DNA from 3 places in the Streptomyces kunmingensis genome. Region 1 is predicted to be linked to each of the others. Evidence: riboswitches for the same ligand, from Rfam matches in the RefSeq annotation. Region 1 holds a riboswitch; each other region holds the start of a gene.
The links. A riboswitch is a leader RNA that binds a small molecule or an ion and turns the genes downstream of it on or off. The one in region 1 is predicted to bind cyclic di-AMP.

Region 2: it holds a riboswitch for cyclic di-AMP, as region 1 does, so the genes downstream of both, ABD366_RS42755 (M23 family metallopeptidase) here and ABD366_RS28130 (C40 family peptidase) in region 1, are expected to answer to the same signal.
Region 3: it holds a riboswitch for cyclic di-AMP, as region 1 does, so the genes downstream of both, ABD366_RS30375 (M23 family metallopeptidase) here and ABD366_RS28130 (C40 family peptidase) in region 1, are expected to answer to the same signal.

The regions. Positions count from the first base shown of each region.
Region 1 is NZ_BAAATS010000025.1:45,083-55,482, forward strand. It holds gene ABD366_RS28120 (hypothetical protein) at 1-4, shown strand, start outside; gene ABD366_RS28125 (tellurite resistance/C4-dicarboxylate transporter family protein) at 1-965, opposite strand, end outside; gene ABD366_RS28130 (C40 family peptidase) at 991-2,175, opposite strand; cyclic di-AMP (ydaO/yuaA leader) riboswitch at 2,183-2,350, opposite strand; gene pcrA (DNA helicase PcrA) at 2,635-5,142, shown strand; gene ABD366_RS43550 (M23 family metallopeptidase) at 5,194-5,790, opposite strand; gene ABD366_RS43555 (pentapeptide repeat-containing protein) at 5,699-6,325, opposite strand; gene ABD366_RS28145 (lipase family alpha/beta hydrolase) at 6,915-8,033, opposite strand; gene icmB (coenzyme B12-dependent isobutyryl CoA mutase small subunit) at 8,461-8,877, shown strand; gene ABD366_RS28155 (DUF5691 domain-containing protein) at 9,030-10,400, opposite strand, start outside.
Region 2 is NZ_BAAATS010000072.1:14,447-24,846, forward strand. It holds gene lhgO (L-2-hydroxyglutarate oxidase) at 1-991, shown strand, start outside; gene trmB (tRNA (guanosine(46)-N7)-methyltransferase TrmB) at 1,081-1,854, shown strand; gene ABD366_RS42745 (PrsW family intramembrane metalloprotease) at 1,929-3,233, shown strand; gene ABD366_RS42750 (aldo/keto reductase) at 3,240-4,196, opposite strand; gene ABD366_RS42755 (M23 family metallopeptidase) at 4,266-5,306, opposite strand; cyclic di-AMP (ydaO/yuaA leader) riboswitch at 5,318-5,476, opposite strand; gene ABD366_RS42760 (PP2C family protein-serine/threonine phosphatase) at 5,721-6,821, opposite strand; tRNA gene ABD366_RS42765 (tRNA-Met) at 6,977-7,050, opposite strand; gene ABD366_RS42770 (hypothetical protein) at 7,136-7,411, shown strand; gene ABD366_RS42775 (rodlin) at 7,490-7,897, opposite strand; gene ABD366_RS42780 (rodlin) at 8,072-8,482, opposite strand; gene ABD366_RS42785 (rodlin) at 8,691-9,101, shown strand; gene ABD366_RS42790 (chaplin) at 9,275-9,508, shown strand; gene ABD366_RS42795 (chaplin) at 9,623-10,400, shown strand, end outside.
Region 3 is NZ_BAAATS010000027.1:457,145-467,544, forward strand. It holds gene ABD366_RS30350 (alkaline phosphatase family protein) at 10-1,197, opposite strand; gene ABD366_RS30355 (DUF5998 family protein) at 1,197-1,784, opposite strand; gene ABD366_RS30360 (bifunctional acetate--CoA ligase family protein/GNAT family N-acetyltransferase) at 1,866-4,694, opposite strand; gene ABD366_RS30365 (HPr family phosphocarrier protein) at 4,874-5,155, shown strand; gene ABD366_RS30370 (GntR family transcriptional regulator) at 5,362-6,048, opposite strand; gene ABD366_RS30375 (M23 family metallopeptidase) at 6,269-7,060, opposite strand; cyclic di-AMP (ydaO/yuaA leader) riboswitch at 7,073-7,237, opposite strand; gene ABD366_RS30380 (M16 family metallopeptidase) at 7,475-8,842, opposite strand; gene ABD366_RS30385 (M16 family metallopeptidase) at 8,860-10,215, opposite strand.

The sequences.
Region 1 (10,400 bases):
CTGAGCGAAGGCGGGCCGAGGGACCTGACCGCCCCGGTCGCCACGACGAGCCAGACCGTCGCCGCGATCCACAGCAGCACCTGCCCCGGCGCCTTGAGCCAGGGCGTCTCCACGGCGGTGGCCACCGTCAGCGTCGCCACCGCCGTCATCCCCATCGGGAACACCGTCGACCAGCGCCGCACGTCGTACGTGAACCGCGGCTCCAGCACCTCCGCCACCGCGAGCACCACGTACCAGGCCACGTCCAGCGTCAGCAGCACCCCGCACATGTCGCGCAGCACCCCGGTGACATCGGAGTTCCAGAGGTCGCCGGCCCGCCCCGCCAGCACCAGCTTCGCCGCGGCGAGCGCCGAGATGGCCAGCGCCCCGCCCGCGACCCAGTGGTCCCCGGCGCCCGTGAGCACCTGCCGCCGGTCGAAGCGGGCGAACGCCGCCACGTACATCACGAGCCCGAACCAGAACACCACCACCGCCGCGTAGCCGAGCCACCGCACGCCCACGGCCGCCGACAGTGTCGCCCCGAGCACGGCGAGCCCCTGCGTGGCCACGCACGCGAGGAACACCGCCCCGGGCATCCGCCGCTTCCAGTGCCGTACGACGGCGACGAGCAGCCCCGGCCAGGCGAGCGCGGCGATCACCAGCAGCGCCGAGGCGAGCCACTGCCGGCCGAGCAGCGAGAACCGGGTGCCGAGCACACACGTCGCCGCGACGGCGGTCAGCGCGGGCGGGGAGATCGCCTCGTGCCGCCAGCGGCTGCGGTCGTGCATGAGGCGGAGCGTGAAGTCGGCCGCCAGAAGCACCCAGAGTGCGACGGCGAGCACCAGGAGGATGCCGGACAGGACGTCGTGGCCGGTCAGACGGAACCCGACCGAGACGATGCCGGTCGCCATCACGGCGGCGCCCGCGGCAGGCGGGAACCGGGACCCGAAGGGCCGCGGGGTCACGTTCGGACGGGAGTGCTGCACCGCCCGAACGTAACCACGACCGGCGTCAGGCGGGGCGCACCACGCTGTGGATCGAGCCGGTGCCGTCGTAGTAGATGGATTCCTCGCGGACGTAAGCGCCCGGCTTCGGCGCGTGGATCATCATGCCGTCGCCGAGGTAGAGACCGACGTGGCTGATGTCGTCGTAGAAGAACACCAGGTCACCGGGTTGTATGGCGGAGAGCGAGACGGTCGTGCCGAACTCCACCTGGTCCCAGGTGGTGCGCGGCAGAGTGATGCCGGCCGCCTTCCACGCCGCCTGCGTGAGCCCCGAGCAGTCGTAGGAGTCCGGGCCCGTGGCGCCCCACACGTACGGTTTGCCCTCCTGGGACTTGGCGAACGCGAGCGCCTTCGCGGCCTTGGCGGCGTAGCCGGAAGAACTGCCGGACGGCGTGCCGGAAGAGCCGCCGGACGAACCGGAACCCGAGCTCTCCTGCTGCGCCGCCTCCTCGGCCGCCTGCCGCTTCTTCTCCTCCTCGGCCTTCTGCTTCTCGGCGAGCTCCGCGGCCTTCTTGCGGGCCGCCTCTTCCTTCTTCTTCTCGATCGCCGCGAGCCGCTGCTTCTCCTCGGCGGTCAGCTTGGACAGCAGTTCACGCGCGTCGGAGAGCTTCGTCTGCACGCTCTGCTTCGAGGTGCTCAGCTCGGTCTGCGAGGAGGTGAGCTGCTGCAGGTTCTCCTGAGCCTCGGTGCGCTTCTTCGCGGTGGTGAGCTGCTGCTCCTGGTAGTTGTCGACGGCCTTCTTCTGGTCGGCCGTCATCCGGCTCATCAGCCGGTTCTGCGCGAAGTAGTCCTCGGGATCGTCCGCGAGGAACATCGTCGCGGTATCGCTGATCCCGCCCGTGCGGTACTGCTGGGCGGCGAACCGGCCCAGCTCCTGGCGGGCCGAGTTCATCTTCTCGGTGCGCTGCGCGATGTCGTCGAGCAGCTTGTCGACCTGCTTCTTCTTGCTGTCGGTCTGCTCCTTGGCGGAGTTGTACTTCTGCGTGGCGACCTCGGCCTGCCGGTACAGACTGTCGACTTTCTTCTGTACCTCCTCGAGGCTCGGCCGCTGCGGCTGCGCGGGCGCTGCCTGGGCCGTCTGCGAGAGGAGGGCGACCGAGGTGAGGGCGGCGGTCGTGATCCCGACCGCGGGAGTGGTGCGAAGGCCGCCGGTCATCCGGGACCGGATGCGCGGCTTGCGGTGCGACGCCAAGGAGGCGACTCCTTCCGTGGTCCGCCTACCGGGTTAGCTGTCGGGTTCGGGCGTACGGAAGGCTGCCCTACGGTCGACTGCCCGGCGCTGCGGGCCGTCGAGGCGATTCACCCCAAGGTCGGTTGGGTCCCCGGTTCCCTGCCTCGCGGCGTACGGGACTCAGCGGGGGCTGCCCGCTCGCCGCGGTGCTCGCGGTCGTGGGGACGGACTGCCCGCGCAGCACGGTAGCCAACTCGTGTTGCTGCTGTGAAGGTTGATGTTCGAAATGCCCGATACATTTTCGTGACCTTGGCTACTCCGCAGCCACTCCGGCGGCGCCTTCACCGTACTGTCATGCGGTCGTCACTGTGTGCGACCGCTTTGTCGTACGGGTTCGAGTACCGCCCTGACCTGCGCGTACGGGCTTTGTTGTGGAGGCGGGAGCGGCGTGTCAGTGGGGCGCCCTAAACTCGTAAGGCGATGAGCAGCCTCTTTGACGACAGCTTCCTGGCGGGCCTCCAGAACCGGACCGAGGAGCCCCCGCCGCCGCCCGACAGTGAGCACGAAGGACCGGCGCCGGAGCCGATCCCGGACGACCTGTTCGGCGGGAAGTTCGACGTGCCCCCGGCCAGGGACGCGTACTACCGTGACGGCGCGCCCCGGCCTGCCCTGGACCCGGCGGCCCTGCTCGACGGGCTGAACGAGAACCAGAGAGCGGCCGTCGCGCACGGTGGCTCCCCGCTGCTCATCGTCGCCGGTGCCGGCTCCGGAAAGACCCGCGTCCTCACCCACCGCATCGCCTACCTCCTCGCCGAGCGCGGCGTGCACCCCGGCCAGATCCTCGCGATCACCTTCACGAACAAGGCCGCGGGCGAGATGAAGGAGCGCGTCGAGGCCCTCGTCGGACCGCGCGCGAACGCCATGTGGGTGTCCACCTTCCACAGCGCCTGCGTGCGCATCCTGCGCCGCGAGTCGAAGAAGCTCGGCTTCACGTCGTCGTTCTCGATCTACGACGCCGCCGACAGCAAGCGCCTCATGGCCCTGGTCTGCCGCGACCTCGACCTGGACCCCAAGAAGTTCCCGCCGAAGTCCTTCAGCGCCAAGATCTCGAACCTGAAGAACGAGCTGATCGACGAGGAGGACTTCGCGAAGACGGCCGCCGACGGGTTCGAGAAGTCCGTCGCCCAGGCCTACGCGATGTACCAGTCGCGGCTGCGCGAGGCCAACGCCCTCGACTTCGACGACCTGATCATGACGACGGTGAACCTGCTGCGCGCGTTCCCCGACGTCGCCGAGCACTACCGCCGCCGCTTCCGGCACGTCCTCGTCGACGAGTACCAGGACACCAACCACGCGCAGTACGCGCTCGTGCGCGAGCTCGTCGGGCCGGCCCGGGACGCCGAGGGCAACGACGCCGATCCGGCCGAGCTGTGCGTCGTCGGTGACGCCGACCAGTCGATCTACGCGTTCCGCGGCGCCACGATCCGCAACATCCTCCAGTTCGAGGAGGACTACACGGACGCGACGACGATCCTCCTGGAGCAGAACTACCGCTCCACGCAGACGATCCTCAGCGCCGCCAACGCGGTCATCGAGCGCAACGAGTCGCGCCGTCCGAAGAACCTGTGGACGAACGCGGGCACCGGCTCCCAGATCACCGGCTACGTCGCGGACACCGAGCACGACGAGGCCCAGTTCGTCGCCGAGGAGATCGACCGGCTCACGGACGCGGGCGAGGCGAAGGCCGGCGACGTCGCCGTCTTCTACCGGACGAACGCGCAGTCCCGTGTCTTCGAAGAGATCTTCATCCGCGTCGGCCTGCCCTACAAGGTCGTCGGCGGCGTCCGCTTCTACGAGCGCAAGGAGGTCAGGGACGTCCTCGCCTATCTGCGCGTGCTGGCGAACCCCGAGGACTCCGTCCCCCTGCGCCGCATTCTGAACGTGCCGAAGCGCGGCATCGGCGACCGCGCCGAAGCCATGATCGACGCCCTCTCCCAGCGCGAGAAGATCTCCTTCCCGCAGGCCCTGCGCCGCGTCGACGAGGCGTACGGCATGGCGGCCCGCTCCACGAACGCGGTGAAGCGGTTCAACACCCTCATGGAAGATCTGCGGACCATCGTGGAGTCGGGCGCCGGACCGGCCACGGTCCTCGAGGCCGTCCTCGAACGCACCGGGTACCTCGCCGAGTTGCAGTCCTCCACCGACCCGCAGGACGAGACCCGGATCGAGAACCTTCAGGAACTCGCCGCCGTGGCCCTGGAGTTCGAGCAGGAATCCGCCCAGGGTGCGGAGGGTGCAGAGAGTGCGGACGCGGAAGGTGAGGGTACGGCGAGCAGCGGTGATCTGTCCGCGTTCCTGGAGCGCGTCGCGCTCGTCGCCGACTCCGACCAGATCCCCGACGAGGAGGACGACGGCAGCGGCGTCATCACCCTGATGACTCTGCACACCGCCAAGGGCCTCGAATTCCCCGTGGTCTTCCTGACCGGCATGGAGGACGGCGTCTTCCCGCACATGCGCTCCCTGGGACAGACCAAGGAACTGGAGGAGGAGCGCCGCCTCGCCTACGTCGGCATCACGCGCGCGCGGGAGCGGCTGTACCTGACCCGCTCGTCCATGCGCAGCGCCTGGGGACAGCCCTCCTACAACCCGCCGTCCCGCTTCCTGGAAGAGATCCCGGACACGCATCTGGAGTGGAAGCGCAAGGGCGGCTCCGCGCCCGCGCCCTCCACCAAGGGCATCGGCGGCGGCATCGCCGCCTCGCTGTCCTCGTCCCGCTCCCGTACGACACCCGCGTTCGCCACACGCCGCGCCAACGAGAAGCCCGTGGTGTCCGTCGCCGTCGGCGACCGCGTCACGCACGACCAGTTCGGCCTCGGCACGGTGGTGGGCGTGAGCGGATCGGGCGGGAACGCGGAGGCGACGATCGACTTCGGCGACCCGAAGCCGAAGCGGTTGCTGCTGCGGTATGCGCCGGTGGAGAAGCTGTAGTCAGAAGTCGTAGCCCGCGCTCGGAGGGTCCAGGCCCTCCGAGGAGAGGCTCTACGACGGGTCGAGGCCGTGGCTGCGCAGCCACGGCAGCGGGTCGATCGCCGAACCGCCGCCGGGTCGTACCTCGAAGTGCAGGTGCGGCCCGGTCGAGTTGCCCGAGTTGCCCGAGTGCGCGATCACGTCACCGGCCTTCACCGGTCCGCTCATCACCGTGTGCGAGGACAGGTGGCAGTACCACGTCTCGGTACCGTCCTTGGCGGTGACTATCGCCATGTTCCCGTACGCGCTGTTCCACTGCGTCCGCACGGTCCCGTCCGTCGCCGCCATCACCTCGGTCCCGTACGAGACGGGGAAGTCGATGCCGCTGTGCACGGACATCCAGTTGATGCCGGCCTGACCGTAGTAGGCGCTCAGCCCGTGCCGCTTCACCGGCAGCGCGAACTTGGGGCGCAGCGCCTCCTTGCGCGCGGCCTCATCGGCGGCCTTCTTGCGGTCGGCCTCCTGCTTCGCCTTCAGGTCGATCCGCTCCTGTGTGCGGCTCGCCCGGTCGGCGAAGTCACCCGCGTCCGCGGACAGATCCTTCAGCTGCGTGTCCAGCTTGTTGTTGGCAACGGAAGGTTTCACCGCGGTCGCGTCCGGCGCCGACATCGCCTGCGTCTCCCTGCCCTCGTCGTCGCCGCCGAAGGTGCCCACGGACGCCGCCGCGATCCCGGCCACCCCGACCACACATGCCGAAGGCACGGCGACGGTCAGCAGCGCGGAGCGCTTGGCGGGGGTGCGGCGGCGGGAGCGGGTGCCTCGGGGGGCCGGGGCGGGGGCGGGGGTGGAGGAGGAGGCGAGGGGGGCGAACTCTGGGGTTTCGGCGTCGGGTTCGGGCGCGGGTTCGGGTTCGGGTTCGTGCTCGTGTTCTTCGTGGACCTGGGGGTATTCGGCGGGGCTGTACTGCTCCGGCACGTAGTCGTGCACGGCTGTCCCGTCGGAGTTCCACGCCGTGGCGTCGTACGCGCCTGTGTCGTAGGGCGTCGTCCCGAAGACCGGAGTCTCGAAGGTCTGCGTCTCGAAGCTTTGCGTCTCGAAGCTTTGTGTCGCGAAGGTCTGTGTCGCGAAGGTCTGGGCTTCGGGGGGCTGCGTCCCGTAAGTCTGCGGGTCGTATGTCTGCGGGTCGTATGTCTGCGCGGGCCATTGGCCGGTGTGCTGCTGGTCGTAACCCGCGGAGTCCGCCGCCCACATGGCGGTCGTGTCGTACGTGCCCGTGTCGTACGCGCCCATCGCGTAGGCACCGGTGTCGTACGTGCCCGTGTCGTAGGCGCCCGTGTCGTACGTGGGCATGGTGTACGGCGACGTGTCGTACTGCTGCGGGGGCTGCGTGGACCACTGGCCCGTGTCGTACGAACCCGTGTCGTAAGAAGCCGTGTTGTAGGAACCCGTTTCGTGGGCACCCGTGGCGTACGCGTCGCCGCCCGGCATGTCACCGAAGAGCGGGTCGGTGGCGAAGCCGGTCGTGGAGTAACCGTCGTGCGCCGCGTGATGCGCGGTCCCCGACGGATGACGGTCGTTCACCAACTTCTCTTTCGCCTCGACAACAGGGGCTGCCAGAGCAGTGCGGCGACTGTACCCGGCAGTACGAGCGCACGACAATCTTCGGCAGGTTTCATGCCCCGCAGAATCGGGCAATCAGCCGCCTTTCGGTGAACTGTGGGCACAGCTTTGGCGCTGAGTTCGAGGTGCGTTCGACGATTCGCCGGATTTGCCCGACGCTGCGAGCGTGGCCTTCACGCCACCGTCAGACCGCCGACCGAGTCGGCGGCGTGTGCTCCCTCCCTCGTCGGGTCGGCGTCGAGCGCCTGACGGATGCCCGTCGCGACAGCGGGATGCACCGGAAGCGCCAGATGTCCGATGCCCGTCACCCGCACGTTCTGCGCGAGCAGATCCGCGTGGTCGACACACGCCGTCTCCAGCGGCACCATCAACTGGTCCAGATCGCTCCAGAAACTCACGAACCGCGTACGGCAACCGGGCGCCGGCCTCTTCAACTCCTCCACCACCGACGATCCCGGGCGCATCTGCCGCACGATCGGATGCGCGTCCGCCAGCGGCGCGACCCGCGTGCCCGCATGCGGGGTGCCGAGCGTGACGAGCATCCGCACCCGCTGGTCCCCGCCCAGGCACTGCACGTAATAACGCGCGATCAGCCCGCCCAGACTGTGCCCCACGATGTCGATCCGCTCCTGGCCCGTCCGCTCGCACAACTCCTCGACGTGCCGCCCCAGCAGAGCCGCCGCGGTCCTTATGTCGCAGGTCAGCGGCGAATAGTTGAGGCTCTCGATCTGCTGCCTGCCGTGCTGCGCCAGAGACCTGCGCAGCAGGACGAAGATCGAACGGTTGTCGATGAAGCCGTGCAGCAGCAGTACCGGGGGCTTCTCGGGAGCCGGCAGACGCGGCGCGTCCGCCAATCCGCCCATGCCCTTCAGTTCGGCGGGGGCGTCGGGGGTGGCGTTGCGCGTGGTGTCGGGGGAGGCGTCGTGCGTGGCGTCGTGCGTGGCTTTGTGGGGGAGGGTGGGGGGTTGGGCGTGGTCGACTTGGGTGCTGTGTGTGGCGTGTGCGGCGTGTGCGGCGTGTGCGGCGTGGTCGGTGTGCCCGGCGTGGTCGCCGAGACCGTTGAGTTCCGCCAGCTCCGCCGGTGTCAGCGCCGCGTCCTGTGACGACAGCAGCGGAAGCGCCCCCGGATGCCTTCGTTCCGGGAGGATGCCCGAGGGGTAGAGCAGCAGGTGCCCCGCCAGGATCGCCAGCTCGAGTGCCGTCGCCTTCAGCAGCGCGATCGACAGCCCGGCCAGTCTGGCCGGCAGCAGATGGCAGCGCGGGCGAAAGGGCAGGGTCCTTGTGACCTTCATCGGTCAGCCTCCCGTCGGCACACAGAGGGAGTCTCTGTCCCCCGTGTGCGCTCATGGGAAGCCGAACGAAGCAGGTCCCACGGTGGGGCCGACGTGTCAGCCCGCCGGTCCGTATGACGGCCTGGCGCAACGCGCCCGGCCATCCGCCGTGCCACCGTGCCGTGCGGCCGGCCGCACGGTGGCCCGGCGTCCTCGAAGCGGCTCCCCTCGCGCCTGTCCCGGAAGCGGCTGATCAGCCGGCTGATACGGGTGCGGCGCGCAGCGAACGTGTCCCACGTGTGATTTCCCCCTCGCCGTGCACCGTGAAACGGCCGGTTGCGGGATGCTGTGGATAACGTTCGTTCACTTCGGGTATCCGCTTCGGGTATCCGGAACCCGGGCCCCGGGTACCAAGGCTCCGGGAGTCAGTCACTTCATGGAGGCAGTGATGGGTGTGGCAGCCGGTCCGATCCGCGTGGTCGTCGCGAAGCCGGGACTTGACGGCCACGATCGCGGGGCCAAGGTGATCGCGCGGGCGCTGCGCGACGCCGGCATGGAGGTCATCTACACCGGGCTGCACCAGACGCCCGAGCAGATCGTCGACACCGCGATCCAGGAGGACGCCGACGCGATCGGGCTCTCCATCCTCTCCGGCGCCCACAACACCCTCTTCGCCCGCGTCATCGAACTGCTGCGGGAGCGCGACGCCGCCGACATCCAGGTCTTCGGCGGCGGCATCATCCCCGAAGCCGACATCCCGCCCCTCAAGGAACAGGGCGTCGCGGAGATCTTCACCCCCGGCGCGACCACCGCGTCCATCGTCGACTGGGTTCGGGCCAACGTGCGGCAGCCTGCCGGGGCGTAGCCCCTGCCGGGGGGTGGGATGGATCTGGGCTGGGCCGGGCTTGACGGGGCTTGGGTTTGGGTTTGGGTTCGGGATGGGCCGGGCTTGGGTTCGGGGTGGGCCGGGCTCGGGTTCGGGGTGGGCTTGGGTGCGGGCTCTGGTTCGGGTCGGTGTCAGGCGGGCGTCAGTTCCTGACGCATCGCTCTGCGTAGCCGCAACGTGCCCACCAAGCGCTGGAACGCCTCCGCCCAGTACCCCCCGGCCCCCGGCGCCGTGTCCTCCGTCTCCTCCACCGCGGCCGTGAGTCCCTCCAGGCGCACCGCCTCCTCCGGGTCCAGGCAACGCTCGGCCAGGCCCATCACCCCGCTGAAACTCCACGGGTAACTCCCCGCGTCCCGCGCGATGTTCAGCGCATCCACCACCGCCCGGCCCAGCGGAGGCGCCCACGGCGTCGCGCACACCCCGAGCAGCTGGAACGCCTCGGACAAGCCGTGCGCCGCGATGAACCCCGCCACCCACTCCGCCCGGTCCGCCGCCGGCAACGCCGCCAGCAGCTTCGACCGCTCCGCCAGCGAGACCGCCCCCGGGCCCGCCGCGTCCGGCGCCGTCGCGGACCCCAGCAGCGCCCGCGACCAGCCGATGTCCCGCTGGCGCACCGCGGCCCGGCACCACCCCGCGTGCAACTCGCCCCGCCAGTCGTCCGCCACCGGCAGCGCCACTATCTCCTCCGGCGTACGGTCGCCGAACCTCGCCGGCCAGCGGCCCAGCGGTGCCGCCTCTGTCAACTGGCCCAGCCACCACGACCGTTCGCCCCTGCCCGCGGGCGGTTTGGCCACCACCCCGTCCCGCTCCATCGCCACATCACACTCGTGCGGGGCCTCCACCACGACCGTCCCCGTCGTACGGTCCAGCGCCACACAGGACAGCGCCCGGTCCGCCATCCGGCCCGCCAGCGCCGAGTGCGGGAGCGCGGAGAGGAGTTCGGCCGCGGTCGCCCGGACATTGCGGCTGCGGTCGGTCAGCGCTCGCTCCAGGAACGGCTCGTCCGCGTCGTTCAGTCCCGTGCGCAGGGAGTCCAGGAACATCAGGCGGTCCTCCGCCCGCTCCTTGCTCCACGTCTTCTCGAGGAGGTCCCGGGCCGTCTCCGCGTTGTGCGCTCGGACCGCCGCCAGTAGCGCTACCCGCTCCGCGAACAGGCCCTCCTCCCACAGGCGTTCCACCTCCTCCGTCTCCTCCGGCGCGGGCAGCGCCGTGCCCGCGCCCGGCGTGGCGCGCAGCGCGAACTTCCAGTCCGGGTTGAGGCGCGCCAGCCATAGGGCGCGCGGGCCCGCGAACGTCAGCGCCCCCTGGCGCAGGTCCGTGCGGCCCCGGGCCGCGTCCAGCAGGGCCGGGAGGAGTTCGGGCGGGGGAGCGTAACCGTGGTCGTTGGCCGTGGCCAGCCACTGCGGGAGCAACTCCAGGAGGTCGGGTGCGGTGCCTCTGCGGGTGGGGGTGCCGGGGCGGTCGGTGAGCAGCATCGTCAGGCGGCTGCGGGCGGCTGACGG
Region 2 (10,400 bases), on a different contig from region 1:
GCGCGGCGCCGCCGAGATGGTCAAGTTCTGTGCGGAGTACGGGATCGCGCACGCCGTCACCGGAAAGCTGATCGTCGCCACCGAGCGGGACGAGCTGCCGCGCCTGCACGCCCTCGCCCAGCGCGGCAGGGAGAACGGGATCGCGGTGCGCGAGCTGGGCCCCGCGCAGATCCAGGAGTACGAGCCCGAGGTGCGGGGCCTGGCCGCCATCCAGGTCGCCAGCACGGGCATCGCGGACTACCGCGCGGTCGCCCGCCACCTCGCCGAGATGTCCGGCGCCGACATCCGGTACGGGGCGGACATCGTGCAGATCGACCGGCGGCCCGCGCGGGGCGTCGCCGTGCGGACCGCCGCCGGGACCGTCGTGCGCGGCAAGGTCCTGGTCAACTGCGCGGGGCTGCAGTGCGACCAGGTCGCCCGGCTCGCCGGGGACGACCCGGGGATGCGCATCGTGCCGTTCCGCGGCGAGTACTTCGACCTGGCCCGGCCCGAGCTGGTGCGCGGGCTCGTGTACCCGGTGCCGGATCCGGCGTTCCCGTTCCTCGGGGTCCATCTGACGCGCGGCATCGAGGGCTCCGTCCACGTCGGACCGAACGCGGTGCCCGCGCTGGCCCGTGAGGGCTACGACTGGGGCACCGTCCGCCCCCGCGAGCTCGCCGGGACGCTGGCCTGGCCCGGGTCGTGGCGGATAGCGCGGCGCCACTGGCGGTACGGGGCGGGCGAGCTGCTGCGCTCGGCCTCCAAGCGCGCCTTCACCGACGCGGTGCGCCGTCTGGTACCCGCGGTCGACCCGGAGGACCTGGTGGCGGCGCCGGCCGGAGTGCGCGCGCAGGCGGTGCTGCGGGACGGCACCCTCGTCGACGACTTCCTGATACGCGAGGGCGCCCGCACGGTCCATGTGCTGAACGCGCCGTCACCGGCCGCGACAGCCTCCCTGCCCATCGGCAGAGAGGTCGCCCGGCGCGCCCTCGCCGCACTCGCCTCGGCCTGAGGCCCGGCCTGCACCGAAGGCCCGGCCGGCACCGAGCTGCGGCGGCGCCTGTGCGGCCGGGCGCTCCGGACCCGTAAAATCGCCCCACTGTGTCTGAGTCCGAAACCCCCCAGAACCCCGCCCCGCCCGCGCGCCCGAACGAGCCGCGTTTTCCGGACGGGCCCCGGCCCGATCCCGCCGGATCGCACTTCGAGCGGCGGATCCGCAGCTTCCAGCCGCGCCGCAGCCGGGTCACCACCTCGCAGGCCGACGCGTTGCAGCGGCTGTGGCCGAAGTGGGGCCTCGACATCGACGGGCAGCGCGTCCTCGATCTCGCCGAGATGTTCCCGGGCGTCGACCGGGTCGTCCTGGAGATCGGCTTCGGCATGGGCGAGGCCACGGCGCAGATGGCGGCGGACGACCCGTCGACCGGGATCCTCGCGGTCGACGTGCACACCCCGGGCCAGGGCAATCTGCTGGGCCTCGCCGAGCGCGGCGGCATGACCAACGTACGGGTGGCCAACGGCGACGCGATCATCCTGCTGCGCGCGATGCTCCCCGACGCCTGCCTCGACGGGCTGCGCGTCTATTTCCCCGACCCCTGGCCGAAGAAGCGGCACAACAAGCGGCGGCTGATCCAGCCCGAGTTCCTGTCCCAGGTGGCCGGCCCGCTCAAGCCCGGCGCGCTGGTGCACTGCGCGACGGACTGGGAGGAGTACGCGGAGCAGATGCTCGAGGTGCTCACCGCCCACCCCGACTACGAGAACACGCGGCCGGACGGCGGCTACGCGCCACGCCCCGCGTTCCGTCCGCTGACCCGGTTCGAGGGTCAGGGCCTGGACAAGGGGCATGTGGTGCACGATCTGCTGTTCCGGCGCCGGTAGCGGGTCACGGTCGAGGATCGGCCCAAGAGTCCGGCCCCGTCGCGGCGCCGCGCATCCCTCGTTAGGGTCAATGAGTGGCTTCGTACCCCGGCTGCCCGCCCCCGCAGGACCACGCCCCCGGCACACAGCCGACCGGCGCGGTCCCGCATCCGCGCTGGTGGGAGCGGAAGGGGGTCAGGGTCACGGCGCTCGCCACGCTCCTCGCGGTGTCCGGCGCCGTCATCCTGGCGCTGGTGCGGGAGCAGACCGGTACCGAGGGGTTCCTGGTCGGGCTCGGCCTGGCCGTGCTGCCCGTGCCGCTGCTGATATCCGCGTTCCGCTGGCTGGACCGGGTGCAGCCCGGGCCCTGGCGGAACCTGCTCTTCTCCTTCGCCTGGGGCGCCTGCGCGGCAGCCCTGATAGCGATCGTCGCGAACAGTTTCGCGACGCGGTGGATAGAGACCGCCACCGCCGACCCGACCGGCGCCGACACCCTCGGCGCCACCGTCATAGCGCCCGTCGTCGAGGAGTCCGCCAAGGCCGCGGCCGTGCTGCTCGTCTTCCTGTTCCGCAGACGGGACTTCACCGGCATCGTCGACGGTGTGGTGATCGCCGGAGTCACCGCGACCGGCTTCGCGTTCACCGAGAACATCCTGTATCTCGGCAACGCCTTCGGCACCGATCAGCTGACCGGCACCGGACCCGGCCTCACCTCGGTGACGGCGGCGACCTTCTTCGTGCGGATCGTGATGTCGCCGTTCGCGCACCCGCTGTTCACGGTGCTCACCGGGATCGGCTTCGGCGTCGCCGCGGTCATCGCACCCGACCGCGGCCGGGCCCGCCGCGTCCTGCTGCCGCTCGCCGGGCTGCTCGCGGCGATGGGCATGCACGCGTTCTGGAACGGCTCGTCGTCCTTCGGCGAGTACGGCTTCTTCGCGGTGTACGCGGCGTTCATGGTGCCGGCGTTCGGCCTGCTGACCTGGCTCGCCGTGTACGTACGCCATCGCGAGCTGCGCACCGTGCGGGCCGAGCTGTCCGCGTATGTCGTGGCCGGGTGGCTCGCGCCGCCCGACCCGTTCGCCCTCGGCTCGCTCAAGGCACGCCGCCTCGCCCGGGAGTACGCCGCGTACTACGGCGGCAAGGAGGCGGAGGCGGCGGTCACCGAGTACGAGGCGTACGCGACGTCGCTCGCGCTGCTCAGGCACCGCGGCCGCAAGGGCCGGGCCGGCGCCGATTTCGTCGTACGGGAGCGCGAGTTGCTCGAAGCGCTGTGGGAGCGGCGCCATCACGCACGTCCCGCGCTCGCGTACGCCTCCCAGGTCGCCGCCCCCATGTGGCGGCCACCGGTGTACGCGGGGCCGATGCCGCACGTTCCCGCGTACAACCCGTACCGCTACTGACAAGGCTCAGGCGGACGCGGCCGTGAGGCGGCCGAGCTCCTCGTCCGTCAGGGTCAGGTCCGCCACCGCGAGCAGCGCCGGAAGCTGTTCCACCGTGCGCGCGGACGCGATCGGCGCCGCCACGGTGGGCTGCCCGGCGAGCCAGGCGAGGGCGACCGTGGCGACCTCGGCGCCGCGGGCCTGCGCGATCTCGTCGAGGGCGGTCAGCACCTTCTGGCCGCGCTCGGTCTGAAGGTGCTTGGACGCGCCCCCGGCCCGCGCGCCGTCGACCGTGACGCCCGGCCGGTACTTGCCGGTCAGGAAGCCGGAGGCGAGCGCGTAGTACGGGACGGCGGCGAGCCCTGCGCGCGAGGCGATGTCCTGCCGGGCGCCCTCGTAGGTGGAGCGCGAGACGAGGTTGTAGTGCGGCTGGATGGCGACGTAGCGGGCGAGGCCCTCGCGGTCGGAGACGTCGAGGGACTCCTGGAGACGCTCGGGCGAGATGTTCGACGCGGCGATGTTGCGCACCTTGCCCGCCTTCACGAGGTCGTCGAGCGCGCCGATGATCTCCTCGACGGGGATCGTCTCGTCGTCGTCGAAGTGCGTGTAGTACAGGTCGATGTGGTCGGTGCCCAGGCGCGTGAGGGAGGCGTCGGCGGCGGCCTTGATGTTGGCGGCGCGCAGGCCCTTGAAGTCGGGGTGGCGGGCCACCTTGGTGGCGATGACCAGGTCGTCGCGGTTGCCGCGGGCCTTGAGCCACTTGCCGATGACGGTCTCCGACTCCCCGCCGTGGTTGCCCTCGACCCAGGCCGAGTACGAGTCCGCCGTGTCGATGAAGTTGCCGCCCCCGGCGGTGTAGGCGTCGAGCACCGCGAACGAGGCGGCCTCGTCGGCGGTCCACCCGAACACGTTGCCCCCGAGGGCGAGCGGGAAGACCTCGAGGTCGGAGGAGCCGAGCTTGCGCAGTGAGGGGGAAGAAGTCATGCCCTCAGTTCTACGCCCCCACGGTACGAGGTGTTCCGTAGGGGCGGGAGGCGTTCGAGGGCCGGGCTCTCAGGGGGTGAGGCCCTTGTCGCGCAGCCAGGCCGCCGGGTCGACGCCGGTGGCGGCACCGCCGGGGTGGACCTCCATGTGGAGGTGGTCCCCCGTGACGTTGCCGGTGGCGCCGACGCGGCCTATGACGTCGCCGGTGCTGACCTTCTGGCCGACGCTGACGTTCAGCGAGGACTGGTGGCAGAACCACAGCTCGGTGCCGTCGTCGAGGGTGAGGATCGTGCGGTAGCCGTACGCGCCCGCCCAGCCGGCCTCGGTGATGGTGCCGCCGTGGACGGCGTAGATCGGCGTACCGGTGGAGGCCGCGAAGTCCAGGCCCGTGTGGTAGCCGGAGGACCACAGGGATCCGGGCTGGCCGAAGGTGCCGGTGAGCGTGTACGAGGTGACGGGGAGCTTGTAGCTCTTGGCCAGCTTGGCCAGGCGCTCGGCCTCGGCCTTCTTCTTGGCCTCCTCCTCCGCCTTCTTCTTCTCGGCGGCGGCCTTGGCCTCGGCCTTCTCCTGCTTCGCCGCGGCTTCCGCGGCGGCCTTCTGGGCGGCGGCCTCCTCGGCCGCGGCCTGCGTCCTGGCGTCGGCGGCGTCCTGCTGCGCCTCGGCCTGCTGCATGATGCGCGACCGCAGCGCTTCGCCCGCGCCCGACCGGCCGTTGCCCATGGAGGTGAGCGGGGCGGCCTCGGTGGCGCCGGACGAGGAGTCGGCGGTGTCGGACATGAGCGCGCCCACGCCGGGCAGCGACTTGGCCTCGGGCAGCGAGTCCTTGACCGCCGAGAGGTCGGGCATGGAGATGTGGACCGGGGGCTTGCCGCCCTGCGCGGTGGCGATGCCGCCCGCGCCGACGGCGGCGATCACGCCGACGCCGAGGACCGTGGAGCTGCGCGCGAGTCCGCCGCGCTGCCGGGCCACGCGGTGCCTGCCGCGGACGGGACGGACGGATTCCTCGGTGGGATTCCACTCCTCCCAGGTCCCCTGCTCGACACCGGACCCGCCTGGGGCGGGGTCGGCGGAGAATCCGGGGAACTCGGGGGCAGGACGGTTCGACGCCACGGGGGCGCTCTCCTTTCCTTCCTTCTCGCCTACCGGGTTAGCTGACGGGTTCGGAGCAGGAAGGTCTCCTACGAGCACGGTCCGACGCCCGAAAAGCGACGGAACTATGCCTGATTCACCCCAAGTTGGTGGTTCCCCGGCTCCCTTGCGGGATTAAGCGTGTGCGCACGGAGCCGTCGCTTGTGACGGCTGGGACGACCGCGCTGCGTTATCGAACGTTAATAGACAGCCGATAGTAATTCCAAGCTGTTCCCGTTGATCGTTCACGTTCTTGGCCTGGACTTAACGGGGCACTACCGGGCGGAATCGGGCGAGTTGCCCGTCGTTTTTGACGCGCTTCAAACCCATCAGTTTCTGACGTAGTGTCAATTGTTATGCGAAGAGGGGTCGTCCGGTCACCCCTCGTGAGGTTGATCAAGGACGCCGCACGGCGAGCAGCGCCATGTCGTCGGTGGCGCCGTCCCCGGTGTGCAGGCGTACCTCTTCGGCCAGCGCGGCGAGCAGCTCATCGGGCCCCGGGAAGATCCGGCCCACGAGCCGGGCCGCGGGATCGTAGAAGACGCCCTTCGCGTCCCGTGCCTCGGAGAGCCCGTCGGTGTAGAGCAGGAGCGTCGCCGCGGGCGGGAACTCCGCCTCGGTGGCCCGGTCCGGCCAGGACCCGAGCTCGCCCAGGCCGAGCGGCAGCGCCGCCTCCGCGGGCGTGATCACCTGGACCGTGCCGTCGCCGAGCAGCACGACCGGCTCGGGGTGGCCGCGGTTGAGGATGCGCAGGAGCCGGCCGCCGTGCGGGATCTCGGCGAGCACGGCGGTGGTGAAGCCCTCGAAGTCGTCGATGCCGCGCCGCCGGGAGCCCTCCCGGGCCAGCGCCCGCTCCAGCCGCTGGGCGACCGCCTCCAGACTGTCCTCCTGCTCGGCGGCCTCCCGAAAGGCGCCGATGACGACGGCCACGGCGGCGACCGCGCCCATGCCCTTCCCGCGTACGTCCCCGACGACTATCCGCACCCCGTGCGGTGTGTCCTGCACCGCGTACAGGTCGCCGCCGATGAACGCGTCGGCCTGCGCCGCCTCGTACCGGGCCGCGATCGCCAGACCGCCGATCCGCCCGGCCGGCTCCGGCAGCACGGCGAGCTGGGCCGCCTCCGCGATCTGCCGCGCGGACGCGAGCTGCTCGTCGCTGCGGCGCTTGATCCGGTTGATGAAGCAGGCCAGCACGCACACGGTGGCCACGGTGGCCATCTCCGTATAGACGCCGGTGTGGAAGGCCGTGTACCTGAGATGCACGGCGACGATGGCGGCGATCGACGCCGCTCCGGCCGCGATCGTGCTGCCCAGCGAGAAGAACGGGGCGACGACCAGGGGCGCCGCGCTGAACAGGGGTGAACCGGCGAATCCGGACGGTGTGCAGTACTCGTAGACCGCGCCGCCGATGATCAGCAGCAGGGGCAGCACCCGGAGGAAGGCGCGCGTGCCGACGGCGTCCGCTCCGTGTCTGTGCCGCCCTCCTCGCTGCCCCACCACTCGTCTCCTGCCACAGTCCGCGCCCGGATTCCGGCGTCTGTCCAAGGGTTCCCGGGGCGGGAGCCGGAGGCGAGCGTTACTGCTCCGTCCGGGTCAGGGCCCATAAACAGACCGAGGCCGGAATCTCGAAAGATTCCGGCCTCGGCCTTCAGTAGCGGGGACAGGATTTGAACCTGCGACCTCTGGGTTATGAGCCCAGCGAGCTACCGAGCTGCTCCACCCCGCGTCGGTGAATGCAACACTACGCCATCAGGGACGACGAATGCCAATCGCGGCCGTGTCCGGCGCCTTCCGACTGGCGTTAAGAGGACATGACCTCAACTCGACGAGCCATCACCGCTGTCCTGCTCGCTGTCGGCGCCACCGCGATCGCCGCCCCGGTCGCCCAGGCCGACACGTCCGGCAACACCATCTCCCCCACCGCGACGCTGGACGCGGTCTCCACCATGGCCATCCCGGCCGCGCAGCGCGACAAGGTGCCGCACACCGCCGAACAGATCCAGGGCCTCAACCAGCTGAACAAGCTGAGCGAGCTGCACCAGGTCACGGACCTGGTGGCGCCGGTCACCAACCTGGTCGGCGCGTAGCGACACCCGCACCACATACCCGGACACGCCTGAGGGGCGGCTGCCTGACGCAGCCGCCCCTCAGGTGTGTCAAGCGTGTCAGCCGTTCTGCACACCGTTGGCCGACAGGGCCGAGATGTCGTCCAGCACGTGCGACAGCGGCTCGTCCTCCTTGGCCTGCGTCGAGTTCTCCGCGCACTGCTGGTTCTGCGGGGCCGACAGGATCGGGATGTCCTGGACGCCGACGTTGACCAGACCCACGATGTTCTGGACGTTCGCCTTGACCGGCAGACCGACACAGAGCTCGTTCAGCGTGCCCTGGACCAGGGTGAGCTGCGGACTCTGGTCCCCGTCGGCGGAGGAGTTGCCGAACGCCTCCTGGGCCCCGTTGCCGCTGGCCGAGGTGGTGCCGCTGTCGTCACCGATGGCCAGGGCCTGGGGAGCAGCCACCGCCGACAGGCCGGCGATGGAAGCGACGATCGTTGCGGTTGCCCACAGCTTCTTCATGCGAATTCCCTTCATTACCGTACTCCGTTGACGGAGCTACGGTTAGACAACTGGTCAGAATTACGACGGTTGCGGACCCTGACCCATTCGGGCTAATACCTGAGAGCTATACGCGCACTCGTAAAGCGCAGTTGGGCCGCCGAATACGGCGGCCCAACGCGTGCGGCATACGGATCAGTCGTTGCCGGTGCCGTTGGAGGAGAGAACCGGGATGTCGTCCAGGATGTGCGACAGCGGCTCGTCGCCCTTCGCCTGCGTCGAGTTCTCGACACACTGCTGGTTCTGCGGGGCCGACAGGATCGGGATGTCCTGGAGGCCGACGTTGACGAGGCCCACGATGTTCTGGATGTTGGCCTTGGCGGGCAGGCCGATGCAGGGCTTGTTCAGGGAACCCTGGATGAGCGCCATCTGCGGGCTCATGTTGCCGTACGTGGCCGAGTTGCCGAACGCCTGCGACGAGTGGTTGCCGCTGAACGAGGTCGTCGGGCTGTCGTCCCCGTTGGCGAGCGCCTGGGGCGCGGCCGCGGCGGAGATGCCGACGAGAGACGCGGTGACGGCGGCAGCCGCCACAGCCTTCTTCATCATGTGGGATTCCCCTTCAGTTGTTTCCGAGAGCATCCGTACCAACTACACGCGACCTTGTTTGGTTGCCCGAATTCACTCGGATGGGGAACTGCGCGCCGTGCGGATAATAAGACTCTCGGCGCAACGGGTGAACCTGCGGAACCATCGCGATCCCGGGGAGTTGTTCCTTTCGCAGTAACCGGTGCCTGTCAGAAAAGGAACAGAAAAAATGCTCAAGAAGGCAATGACTGCAGCCGCAGTCGCCGTGTCCGTCATCGGCATCTCCGCCGCGGCCGCGCCGCAGGCGCTCGCCAACGGCGACGACAACGGCACCACCTCGGCCAGCGGCAACGGCGCCCAGCAGGCATTCGGCAACTCCTCGACCGACGGCGACATGAGCCCGCAGCTCAGCCTGGTCCAGGGTTCCCTGAACAAGCCCTGTGTCGGTCTGCCGGTCAAGGCCAACATCCAGAACATCGTGGGCCTCGTCAACGTCGGCATCCAGGACATCCCGATCCTGTCTGCCCCGCAGAACCAGCAGTGTGTCGAGAACTCGACGCAGGCGAAGGGCGACGAGCCGCTGTCGCACATCCTGGACGACATCCCGGTTCTCTCCTCCAACGGTACGCAGAACAGCTGATTCAGCTGCGCACCCGGCCCGGACCGTCCGCGTCGTTCGACCGCGGGCGGTCCGGGCCTTTTTACCGGGCGTCGGTCCGCTTCGTCGCCCGGTCGGCACAGTTTCCTCGACTGGTGCCGGCTCGTTTGATCTGCGGAGTCCCAAGAATTTTCCTCGGTAAAAAGGAGAAAGACATGTCTCTCAAGAAGAGCGTCACGATCGTGGCCGGTGCGGTCATGGCCTTCGGTATGGCGGCCCCGGCGTTCGCCGACGCCGGTGCGCAGGGTGCGGCCGTGAACTCCCCGGGTGTGCTGTCGGGCAACAACGTGCAGGCCCCCATCCACATCCCGGTCAACCTCTGCGGCAACACCGTCGACGTCATCGGTCTGCTGAACCCCGCCTTCGGCAACACCTGCGCCAACGACTGACGCAGGAACCGCAGTTGTCACCCAGCCGACCCTGGTGCCTTCGGGCTCCGGGGTCGGCTTCGAATTTGTAGCGGGAAAGGAAACACATTGAGGCAGGCACTGAGAATCGGGGTAGTGGCAGCAGCGGCGGCGACGGGATTCCTGTCCGTGCCCGGGGCGGGCGCGTCCGCGATGGCGGGTGACCAGGGGCAGTCGGGCGGTTCTCCCGGTGTGCTGTCGGGCAACTCGGTCGAGGCTCCGCTGTCGGTCCCCGTCAACGCTTGCGGCAACTCCGTCGACGCAGTGGGTGCCCTGAATCCCGCCATGGGCGACAGCTGCGCCGAGAAGAACGCCTCCGCCGTCGCTTCCACGGACAGCGGGCGTGGTGGCGGACACGGCGGCGGGCACGGCAGTGGGCGGCCGCATGCGGCGAGCGGGCACGACGCGACCGCCATCGGGAGCAGCTCCGCCCGGGCACCCGCGCCTCGCGCGCCTCGCTCGGCGAGCAACTCCTCGGGTACGACGCAGTCCGCCGGCGTCCTGTCGGGCAATTCGGTGCAGGCTCCCGTGAGCGTCGATCTGAACGTGTGCGGCAACACCGTCGACGTGGTGGGCGTGGGCAACCCCGCCTTCGGCAACTCCTGTGCCAACGGCGGAGAAGCGGCGGCGGTGCCGACACCCTCGGACGGCGACGAGCGGCCTCCGGCGTCGCACGAGGAGGAAGGCGAGGGCGAGGGGCATCCCGGCGCACCGCCCTCCAGCAGGGCCATGTCCGGCTCGGCCCACGGCAGCCAGGCCAGGTCGGCCCTGCGTCAGCAGGACGTGCGTACGGGCGAGACAGTGGTTGATCCGCAGGCACCGGTGGCGCGGGGGCGGCTCGCCGAGACGGGGATCGATGAGCGGGTCCTGGGGT
Region 3 (10,400 bases), on a different contig from region 1:
GACGCGGTCTCAGGAGCGTACTTCGAGAAGCGGTACGAGCTGTTCCGCCGGGGTCATGGAGCCGTGGTTGCCGACCATCAGGGACTCCTTCGGCTCGCTGCGCGAAGCGGTGATCAGCACGTCGTCGCGGGCGGCGGCGATGACGTCCCCGAGCCGGTCGCGGACCCGCTGATCGACCTGGGGGCCGAACCAGCCCGCGTCGATCGCCTCGTCGCGGCTCGCGATCCAGAACTGCTCACCGAGGACCTCACGCCACACGGCCAGAACATCGCCCTGCGCGCCCGGCACCGCGTAGACGTGGCGCGCGCGGCCTTCGCCGCCCAGGAGGGCAACGCCCGCGCTCAGTTCCCAGTCGTCGTCGAAGTCGATACGGGACTGCTCGTCGAAGGGGATGTCGAGCATGCCGTGGTCGGCGGTCACGTACAGGGCGCTGCGCGGCGGCAGTTGCTCTGCGAGGCGCTGGGCGAGCCGGTCGACGTACATGAGCTGGCCGCGCCAGGGGTCGGAGTCGACGCCGAAGCGGTGCCCCTTGCCGTCGACCTCGCTGTAGTACGTGTACACCAGCGACCGGTCGCCGCCGGCCAGCTGAGCGGCGGCGAGGTCCATACGGTCCTCGCCGGAGAGGCGGCCGTGGAAGGTGCCACCGCTGAGGGCGATCTTGGTGAGGGGCGTCGACTGGAAGGCGGGGGCGGAAACCTGCGCCGTGTGCACACCCGCCTCGTGCGCGCGCTGGAAGATCGTCGGGTACGGCTGCCAGGTCCCCGGCTTCGTCCACGGGATCCAGCGGAGCTGGTTCATCAGCTCGCCGGTGGCGGGGTTGCGCACCGTGTAACCCGGCAGGCCGTGGGCGCCGGGCGGCAGGCCCGTGCCGACCGAGGCGAGGGAGGTCGCGGTGGTGGCCGGGTATCCGGCGGTGATGGGGCGGCCGGTGCCGCCGCGCGAGGAGGCTATGAGCGAGCTCAGGAAGGGCGCCTCGTCCGGGTGGGCCTTCAACTGCTCCCAGCCGAGGCCGTCGATGAGGAAGACACAGGCGCGGTCCACGGGTGCGAGCTCCGGGATCGCGGCCTCGCAGCCGGGAACGCCCAGGTGGGCGCCGAGGGTGGGCAGCAGATCGGCCAGCGATCCGGTGCCGTACGCCGGGACGGGCGCGGAGTGGACGGGCAGCGGCTCTACGTCGTCCCAGGCGGCCTGCGTCATCAGCGTCCCGCGTCCGCGGTTGCCTCGGAGAGGGACTGGGCGAAGGCGAGGGCCTGGCGCACGGTCTCGGGTCCGTCGCCCGCCTCGCTGACGCGCAGGCTCAGGTCGTCCGCGGTCGAGCTGCCCGTGTACCCGTGGTCCGCCTCGCAGTTGGGGTCGCCGCAGGCGGCGGGCTCCAGGTCGATACGGGCGACGGCGCCCCAGCCGATGGTGAGCACGACCTCGCGGGGCAGCGTGCCCGGGACGTACTTCTCCGGATTGGCGACGACGCGGCTGAGCACGACCGAGGAGATCCGGTCGAGCTTCACGGACTCCGTGGACGTCGTGGCGTACGGCGTCGGGGAGGTGGTGTCGGCCGCCTGCTCGTCCGTGTGGCTGACGATGAAGCGGGTGCCGGTCAGGACCAGGACGGTGACATGACGACGGACCTCGTTCGCGTCGAACGTGGTCTCCTGGTGCACGAGGTACGACGCGATGGGCTCTCCGCCGACCGCGGCCTCCACCGCCTCGGCCACGAGGGCCGGGTAGTAGCCGCTGCGCTCGATCGCCGCTCGCAGCCCTTGGGTCGTCGTACTGGTCTTGGCCATGGGGTCCATCCTAAGGCCGGGAAGAGACTGCCGTTGCGCCTGTGGATAACCCTCCGTGAGGGCGTTTCCCAGGGGTGTCCGTCAGTACGCGGCGGGCAGTGTGCGGGGTCCGAGATCATCGCGGACGGGGGGCGGAGCGAGCCGGACGGAGGCGCCGAGCACGGTCAGTCCGTGCTGGGCGACGACGACCGGTTCGAGGGTGACGCCGACCACCTCGGGGTGATCGTCGACGAGGCGGGACACGCGCTGGAGCAGCTCCTCCAGAGCAGGCGTGTCGACGGGGGCGGCACCGCGCCAGCCGAACAGGATCGGCGACGTCTTGATCGAGCGGACGACCGCGCCGGCGTCCTGGTCGGTGACCGGGATCAGGCGGTGTGCGGTGTCGCCGAGCAGCTCGGAGGGAGCGCCGGCCAGACCGAAGGAGAGCACCGCCCCGGCCGCCGGGTCGATGACGGCCCGGACGACCGTGTCGACGCCGCGCGGCGCCATCGACTGCACGACGGGACGCAGCTCGGCCGGTCTGCCGAGCTGCTCGGCCAGCTCTTCGTAGGCGCGCCGCAGGTCCGTCTCGTCGGCGAGGTCCAGTCGTACGCCGCCGAGGTCGGCGCGGTGGCGCAGGTGCGGGGCGGTCGTCTTGAGGGCGACGGGATAGCCGAGAGAGCGCGCGGCGTCGGCGGCGCTGTCGGCGTCGGGCGCGGGCAGCGTCTGCCGTACGGCGATGCCGTAGCGGGCGAGCAGATCGCGGGTGTCGTCCGCCGCGAGGTCGACGCCGCGCGGGTCGTCGTCCTTGGCGAGCAGTTCGGTGATGAGGGCGGCGGCCGCGGGCTCGTCGATGTCCTCGTACTCGGGCACCTTGCCGGGCTCGGCCGCGTCGCGCCGCCACTGGGCGTACTTCACGACCTCGGAGAGGGCACGGACGGCGCGCTCGGCGGCAGGGTAGGCGGGGATGAGGCGCGGAGTGTCCTCCGGGCTCCCGGCGGTCGCGGGGGCCGGCCGGGGCGTCTGGGTGTCGGGGGCGCCCGGGGCGTTGGGCCCGGTGCTCGTCGCGGCGGAGAGTGCCTCGGCGAGGCCGCCCAGCTCGACGTGGACGACGAGCACGGGCTTGGTGGGCGCGGCCGCGGCGGCAGCGCTCAGGGCGGCCGCAAGCTCCGCGTCCTCGGTCGGTCCCTCCCCCACGGCCGGCATCGCGGTGACGACGACGGCGTCGGTCTTGTCGTCGGCGAGCGCCTCGTCCAGGGCGGTACGGAAGTCGGCCGCGGAGGCCGCTGTGGTCAGGTCCCGGGGCGGTTTGGGGCGCAGCCCCTCGGCGAGGCACACGTCGTAGGTGAGCAGGCCGAGCGATTCGGAGTTGCCGAGGATGGCGACGCGCGGACCGGCGGGCAGCGGCTGGCGGGCCAACAGGAGGCCCGTGTCGACGAGTTCGGTGATCGTGTCCACCCGGATGACACCGGCTTGGCGCAACAGCGCGGAGACCGTGGCATACGGGAGGCGTGTGGCGCGTACGGCGTGCCCGGTCGGTGCGATGCCGCTGTGCCGGGCGCCCTGTACGACGACAAGAGGTTTGGCCTCGGCGGTGCGGCGGGCGAGGCGGGTGAACTTGCGCGGGTTGCCGATGGTTTCGAGGTACATGAGGGCGACGTCCGTGTCCGGGTCGTCGTACCAGTACTGAAGGACGTCGTTCCCGGAGACGTCGACGCGGTTGCCCGCGGAGACGAAGGTCGAGATGCCGGTGGCCCCGGTGACTCCCCCGCCCCTGCGGTGCAGGCGTGCGAGGAGGGCGATGCCGATGGCACCGGACTGGGCGAACAGGCCGATGCGGCCGGGGCGTGGCATCTCGGGGGCGAGCGAGGCGTTGAGCCGTACGTCCAGGGCCGTGTTGACGACTCCGAAGGCGTTCGGTCCGATGATGCGCATCCCGTAAGTGCGGGCCTGCCGGATCAGTTCCCGCTGGCGCTCGCGGCCTTCGGCGCCGCTCTCCGCGTATCCGGCGGAGACCACGATCAGTCCCTGTACGTCGCGGGCACCGCATTCGGCGACGACATCGGGTACGTCGGTCGCGGGTACGGCGACGACGGCCAGGTCCACGTGGTGGGCCGGGTCGATGTCGCGTACGCAGCGATGGGCGGGGACGCCGTCGATCTCGGTCAGGTCCGCGGGGAACGCCTTGTTGACCGCATACAGGCGACCTGTGTACCCCGCGTCCTTGAGGTTGTCGAGAACGCTGCGGCCGACCCCTCCCGGCGCCCGCCCCACGCCGATCACGGCTACGGAGCCGGGGGCGAGGAGCCGCTGCACGGAGCGGGCCTCGGCGCGCTGCTCCCGGGCGCGCTGCACCGCGAGGGAGGCCTCGGTGGGCTCCAGGCCGAACTCCAGACGGACCACGCCGTCCTCGAAGCTGCGCTTCTGTGTGTACCCGGCGTCCGTGAACACCTTGATCATCTTGGTGTTGGCGGGCAGCACCTCGGCGGCGAACCGGCGGATGCCGCGCTCCCGGGCGACGGCGGCGATGTGCTCGAGAAGAGCGGACGCCACGCCTCGCCCCTGATGGGCGTCCTGGACGAGGAAGGCGACCTCGGCCTCGTCGGCGGGCGCGGAGGCGGGCCGTCCGTGCGGATCGATCCGGTCGTAGCGGACGGTCGCGATGAACTCGCCGCCGACCGTGGCGGCGAGGCCGACGCGGTCCACGTAGTCGTGATGGGTGAAGCGGTGGACGTCTTTGTCGGACAGGCGTGGGTAGGGCGCGAAGAAGCGGTAGTACTTCGACTCGTCCGAGACCTGTTCGTAGAAGCTGGTCAGGCGCTCGGCGTCCGCGGTGGTGATCGGCCTGATCCGGGCGGTGCCGCCGTCGCGCAGCACCACGTCGGCCTCCCAGTGGGCGGGGTAGGCGTGCCGGTCCGACGGGGTCTCCATGCCGCAAGGGTAGAGCCGGGCGCCGACAGTCGTACGGGTCGCGTCCCGCGCGCGTGGGAGGCAGGCTATGGAAGGCCGCGGGGCGGTGCGTTCTCGGGACTCGGGTCCACGTCGAGCGCCGTGCCACGGTATGTGAGAATGGTCTAGACAACTTTGAGACACCTGAAGGGCAGCATCACATGGCTGAGCGCCGCGTCAACGTCGGCTGGGCCGAGGGCCTTCACGCCCGCCCCGCCTCCATCTTCGTCCGCGCGGCCACGGCTGCCGGCGTCCCCGTGACGATCGCCAAGGCCGACGGCAACCCCGTCAACGCCGCCTCCATGCTCGCGGTGCTCGGTCTGGGCGCCCAGGGTGGCGAGGAGATCGTCCTGGCTTCCGACGCCGAGGGTGCGGACGCCGCGCTCGACCGTCTGGCGAAGCTGGTCTCCGAGGGTCTCGACGAGCTTCCCGAGACCGTCTGACCCAATTCGTTCCGACGGAGCCGCGCGTTTCCCTCAGGGGGCGCGCGGCTTCGTCGTTTCCAGCTCCGGGGCAATCAATTCTCCGCGACGCATTCACGGAGCGACTGATTCACGCAGCGCCCCATTCACCGAGCGCTCCATTCACCGAGCGACCCTTCACGAAATTCCGCAACACTTCCCGAAGCTCTTTGTATACGGGGCTTTTGTTAATGCCGGAGCCCTGCCGTGTTTACGGCATGTTGCGAAGTCCTCACACGATCGCCCGCGCGCGGGACCCGCAGCCGGTGGGCCGCCACGGCGCGCTCGGCGTGCAGCACGGTCAGGGCGCGGGCCCGCTCGGCGTCACCGCGCGCCACCGCGTCCACGATGGCGCCGTGCTCGGCCCAGGACTCGGCCGGCCTGGCCGGGGACTCGACGGCGTACATCCAGGCGATCTTGTGCCGGAGCTGGGTGAGCAGGGTGATCAGTCCGGGGCTGCCGGAGGCCTGCGCGAGGGTCTCGTGGAACCAGCCGCCCAGGGAGCGCAGATCCTCGTACTGGCCCCGACCGGCGCGCTCCTGACCCATCCTGACCAGGCCCCGCAGGACTTTGAGGTGGGCCTCGGTGCGGCGCTGCGCGGCGCGCGCGGCGCTCAGCGGCTCGAGCAGCATCCGGACCTCCAGGAGGTCGGCGGCCTCTTGACCGGTGGGCTCCGCCACGCACGCGCCCGCGTGCCGGCGCGTGACGACGAAGCCCTCGGCCTCCAGGGTGCGCAGCGCCTCGCGGACCGGCACGCGCGAGACTCCGTAGCGGCGCGCGAGCACTTCCTCGGTGAGCCTGCCGCCGCGCTCGTAGACACCCGCGACGATGTCGTCGCGGATCGCCGTGCATACCGAATGCGCGGGAATGCGCATGACCCGACCTCCGCCTTAATCCCCGCGATACGCGGTCGATCGACGCTTGTGCAAGCGCATAACACCCCTTGACCGCGCCTGCCCGGTGACTCTATTCCACCGTCCCCGAATTTCCGACGCCGGACCGGAATCCATGGATATTTTTTGGCCAGGAACGCCTTGCGCACGCGAAAGCCCCGGCTCGTTCGAGCCGGGGCTTTCGCGTGGTGCCTTGGAGGCGTCAGACGTTCACGCCGTGCGAGCGCAGGTACGCGACGGGGTCCATGTCCGAGCCGTAGTCGGGGCTCGTGCGGGCCTCGAAGTGAAGGTGCGGGCCCGTGACGTTGCCGGTGGCGCCGGAGAGGGCGATCTGCTGGCCGGGGGTGACGGCCTGGCCGACGGAGACGCCGATGGACGAGAGGTGACCGTACTGGGTGTACGTGCCGTCGTTCATCTTGATCACGATGTTGTTGCCGTACGCGCCGCCCCAGCCGGCCTCGACGACGGTGCCGGAGCCCACGGCGTGCACGGAAGTGCCGCTCGCCGCATGGAAGTCGATGCCGGTGTGGCTGCCGGAGGACCACAGGCCGCTACTCGCCTTGTAGGCGGTGGAGACGTAGGAGCCGGAGATCGGCGCCACGAAGCTGTTGAGGAGGCGCTTGCGCTCGGCCTCGCGGGCGGCGCGCTCCTTCTCCTCACGCTCCTTGGCGGCCTTCGCCTCGGCCTCGCGCTTGGCTTCCTCGGCCCGCTTCTTGGCCTCGGCCTCGGCCTCGGCCTTGGCGGCGGCCGCGTCGGCGGCCTTCTTCTGGGCGGTGGCCTGCGCCTCGATCTGGGCGGCCAGGGAGTCGCCGATGGCGATGGCCTGGGTCAGGCCGTTCTGGTCGGCGGCCGCGGTGTCCGCGGCGAGGGCGGGGGCGGCGAGGCCCCCGATGACACCGGTCGTGGTGAGCGCCGCGACACCCGCAACCTGTGCGGTGGTACGCGTGAGACGACTCGGACGACGGTGCTTCCCGGTGGCACGGGTGAACGCCATGCGGTGGCTGGTCCTTTCCTTCCCTCTCGCCTACCGGGTTAGCTGACGGGTTCGGAGCAGGAAGGTCTCCTACGGACTCCCTCCCCGTACGGGAAGAGTGTCCGATTCACCCCAGGGACTGCGGTGGGTCCCCGGCTCCCCTGGCTCGCGCCATGGGGGACTCGGCGATGACTGTCCGGTGTCGCGGGCGCGACGCATGTCTGGCGGACAGCCGGACCGACGCTAAGCGGGACATCTTTAGTACGACAAACGGATCCCGGCTTTTGTAGCGCATGCCACAGAGCAGACGGGCAACCTCCGTGCCAAATCGGACATTTGTGATCGATGGCCGATCACGGACGGACGTGAGCGGCGCCACGAAGCCCCGGGGCCGTGGTGGCCTCCGGGGCTTCGTGTGACGTACGGGACCGGGAGTCAGCCCGCGACGACGGTCACCTCGCCGATGCCGAGGGCCTTGACGGGCTCCTCGATCTGCGCGGCGTCGCCCACCAGGATCGTCACCAGCCGGTCCGCCGGGAAGGCGCTCACGACGGCCGCGGTGGCCTCCACGGTGCCCGTCTCGGCGAGCTGCCGGTACAGCCGGGCCTGGAAGTCGTCCGGCAGGTGCTGCTCGACCTGGTCCGCGAGGGTGCCCGCGACGGCGGCCGCGGTCTCGTACTTAAGCGGCGCCACGCCCACCAGGTTCTGCACGGCCGTGTCCCGTTCGGCGTCCGTGAGGCCGCCTTCGGCCAGCGTACGCAGCACCTTCCAGAGGTCCTCGAGCGCGGGCCCGGTGTTCGGGGTGTCCACGGAGCCGCTGATGGCGAGCATCGCGGCGCCCGTCCCGTCGGGCGCGGACCGCAGCACCTGGGCGAAGGACCGCACACCGTAGGTGTAGCCCTTCTCCTCGCGCAGGACACGGTCCAGACGCGAGGTGAGCGTGCCGCCGAGGCAGTACGTGCCGAGGATCTGCGCGGCCCATACGCGGTCGTGCCGGTCGGGGCCGATCCGGCCGATGAGGAGCTGCGTCTGGACCGCTCCCGGGCGGTCCACGACGATGACGCGGCCGGTGTCGTCGGCGGTGACCGGCGGGACCGGGCGGGGCTCCGCCGTGTTGCCGGTCCAGGCGCCGAGCGTGTCCGCTAGGAGGGCGTCGAGGTCGGTGCCGGTCAGATCGCCCACCACGACGACCGTGCCGGTGGCGGGGCGTACGTGCTTCTCGTAGAAGGCGCGTACGGCCGCCGCGTCGATGGCGGAGACGGTCTCCTCGGTGCCCTGCCGCGGGCGCGACATGCGCGAGTCGGCCGGGAAGAGCTGCTTGGAGAGCTCCTTGGCGGCGCGCCGGGCCGGGTTGGCGCTCTCGTGCGGGATCTCGTCCAGGCGGTTGCGGACGAGGCGCTCGATCTCGCTGTCCGCGAAGGCGGGTGCCCGCAGGGCGTCGGCCAGCAGGGCGAGGCCCTTGGGGAGGCGGGAGACCGGCACTTCGAGGGAGACGCGGACGCCGGGGTGGTCGGCGTGCGCGTCCAACGTGGCGCCGCAGCGCTCCAGTTCCGCCGCGAACTCCTCCGCGGAGTGCTTGTCGGTGCCCTCGTTGAAGGCACGCGCCATGATCGTGGCGACGCCGTCGAGCCCCGCCGGTTCGGCCTCCAGCGGCGCGTCGAGGTTGATCTCCACGGCCACGACCTGCTGGCCGGGACGGTGACAGCGCAGCACGGTCAGGCCGTTGGCCAGCTCACCGCGCTCGGGGGCGGGGAACGCCCACGGCTTGGCCGTGCCCGCCTGGGGCCGGGGGTGGAAGTCCATGGTCGCGAGCTGCTCGGTCACCGGCCCGCCTCCTCGTCGCTCGGGTCGCTCTCGTCATCGGTGTCGGCGGGGGCCGTGGGCTCGTACACGAGGACCGAGCGGTTGTCGGGGCGCAGACGCGCCTTGGCCACCTCCTGGACCTCGTCGGCGGTCACGGCGAGGACGCGCTGGACGGCGGTCAGGGCGAGCTGCGGGTCGCCGAACAGCACCGCGTAGCGGCACAGTTCGTCGGCGCGGCCCGCCACGGTGCTGAGCCGGTCCAGCCACTCGCGCTCCAACTGGGCCTGGGCGCGCTCCATCTCCTCGGGCGTCGGGCCCTCCTCGGCGAACCGGGCGAGCTCCTCGTCGACGGCGGCCTCGATGACGGGCACCTCGACGTCTCCGGAGGTCTTCACGTCGAGCCAGCCGAGGGAGGGCGCGCCGGCCAGGCGCAGCAGGCCGAAGCCCGCGGCCACCGCGGTGCGGTCACGGCGCACGAGGCGGTTGTAGAGCCGCGACGACTCGCCGCCGCCGAGGACCGTCAGGGCCAGGTCTGCGGCGTCGCACGCGCGCGTGCCGTCCTCGGGGAGCCGGTAGGCCGCCATGAGGGCGCGCGCCGGGACCTCCTCCTCGACGACCTCGCGGAGCTCTCCGCCGATCACGTCGGGCAGGGAGCCGTCGCGCGGCGCGGGCTTGCCGTCGTGGCCGGCGATCGAGCCGAAGTACTTCTCGACCCAGGCGAGCGTCTCCTGGGGGTCGATGTCGCCCACGATGGAGAGCACGGCGTTGTTGGGCGCGTAGTAGGTGCGGAAGAAGCTCCGCGCGTCCTCCAGGGTGGCCGCGTCCAGGTCGGCCATGGAGCCGATGGGCGTGTGGTGGTACGGGTGGCCCTCCGGGTACATGAGGGCCGTCAGCTTCTCGAACGCGGTGCCGTAGGGGACGTTGTCGTAGCGCTGACGGCGCTCGTTCTTGACGACGTCCCGCTGGTTCTCCATCGACTCCTCGTCGAGGGCCGCCAGCAGGGAGCCCATACGGTCGGCCTCCAGCCACAGCGCGAGCTCCAGCTGGTGGGCGGGCATGGTCTCGAAGTAATTCGTGCGTTCGAAGCTCGTCGTGCCGTTGAGCGAGCCGCCGGCACCCTGGACGAGCTCGAAGTGACCGTTGCCGTGCACCTGCTTCGAGCCCTGGAACATCAGGTGCTCGAAAAGGTGAGCCAGGCCCGTACGGCCCTTGACCTCGTGGCGCGAGCCGACGTCGTACCAGAGGCAGACCGCCGCGACCGGGGTCAGGTGATCCTCGGAGAGCACTACACGCAGGCCGTTGGCCAGCCGGTGCTCGGTCGCTTTCAGGCCGCCGGAGCCGGCCTCGGCGGTGGCCGTGTGACCCATGGGCATGTACGTCCCTTCGATCGCGGGGGAACGGAGAACATCGGAAATACTGGGAACGCTGAGAAACTCTGAGTACGCGGACAACACTCTGAACGCGTACAACACTGTGAACACAAAACTGCTGCCAGTCCTGCCACTGTATGCAAGCGTGCAGGCCCCTGGCGAAGTTCCCGTCCGGGCTACGCCGTGAG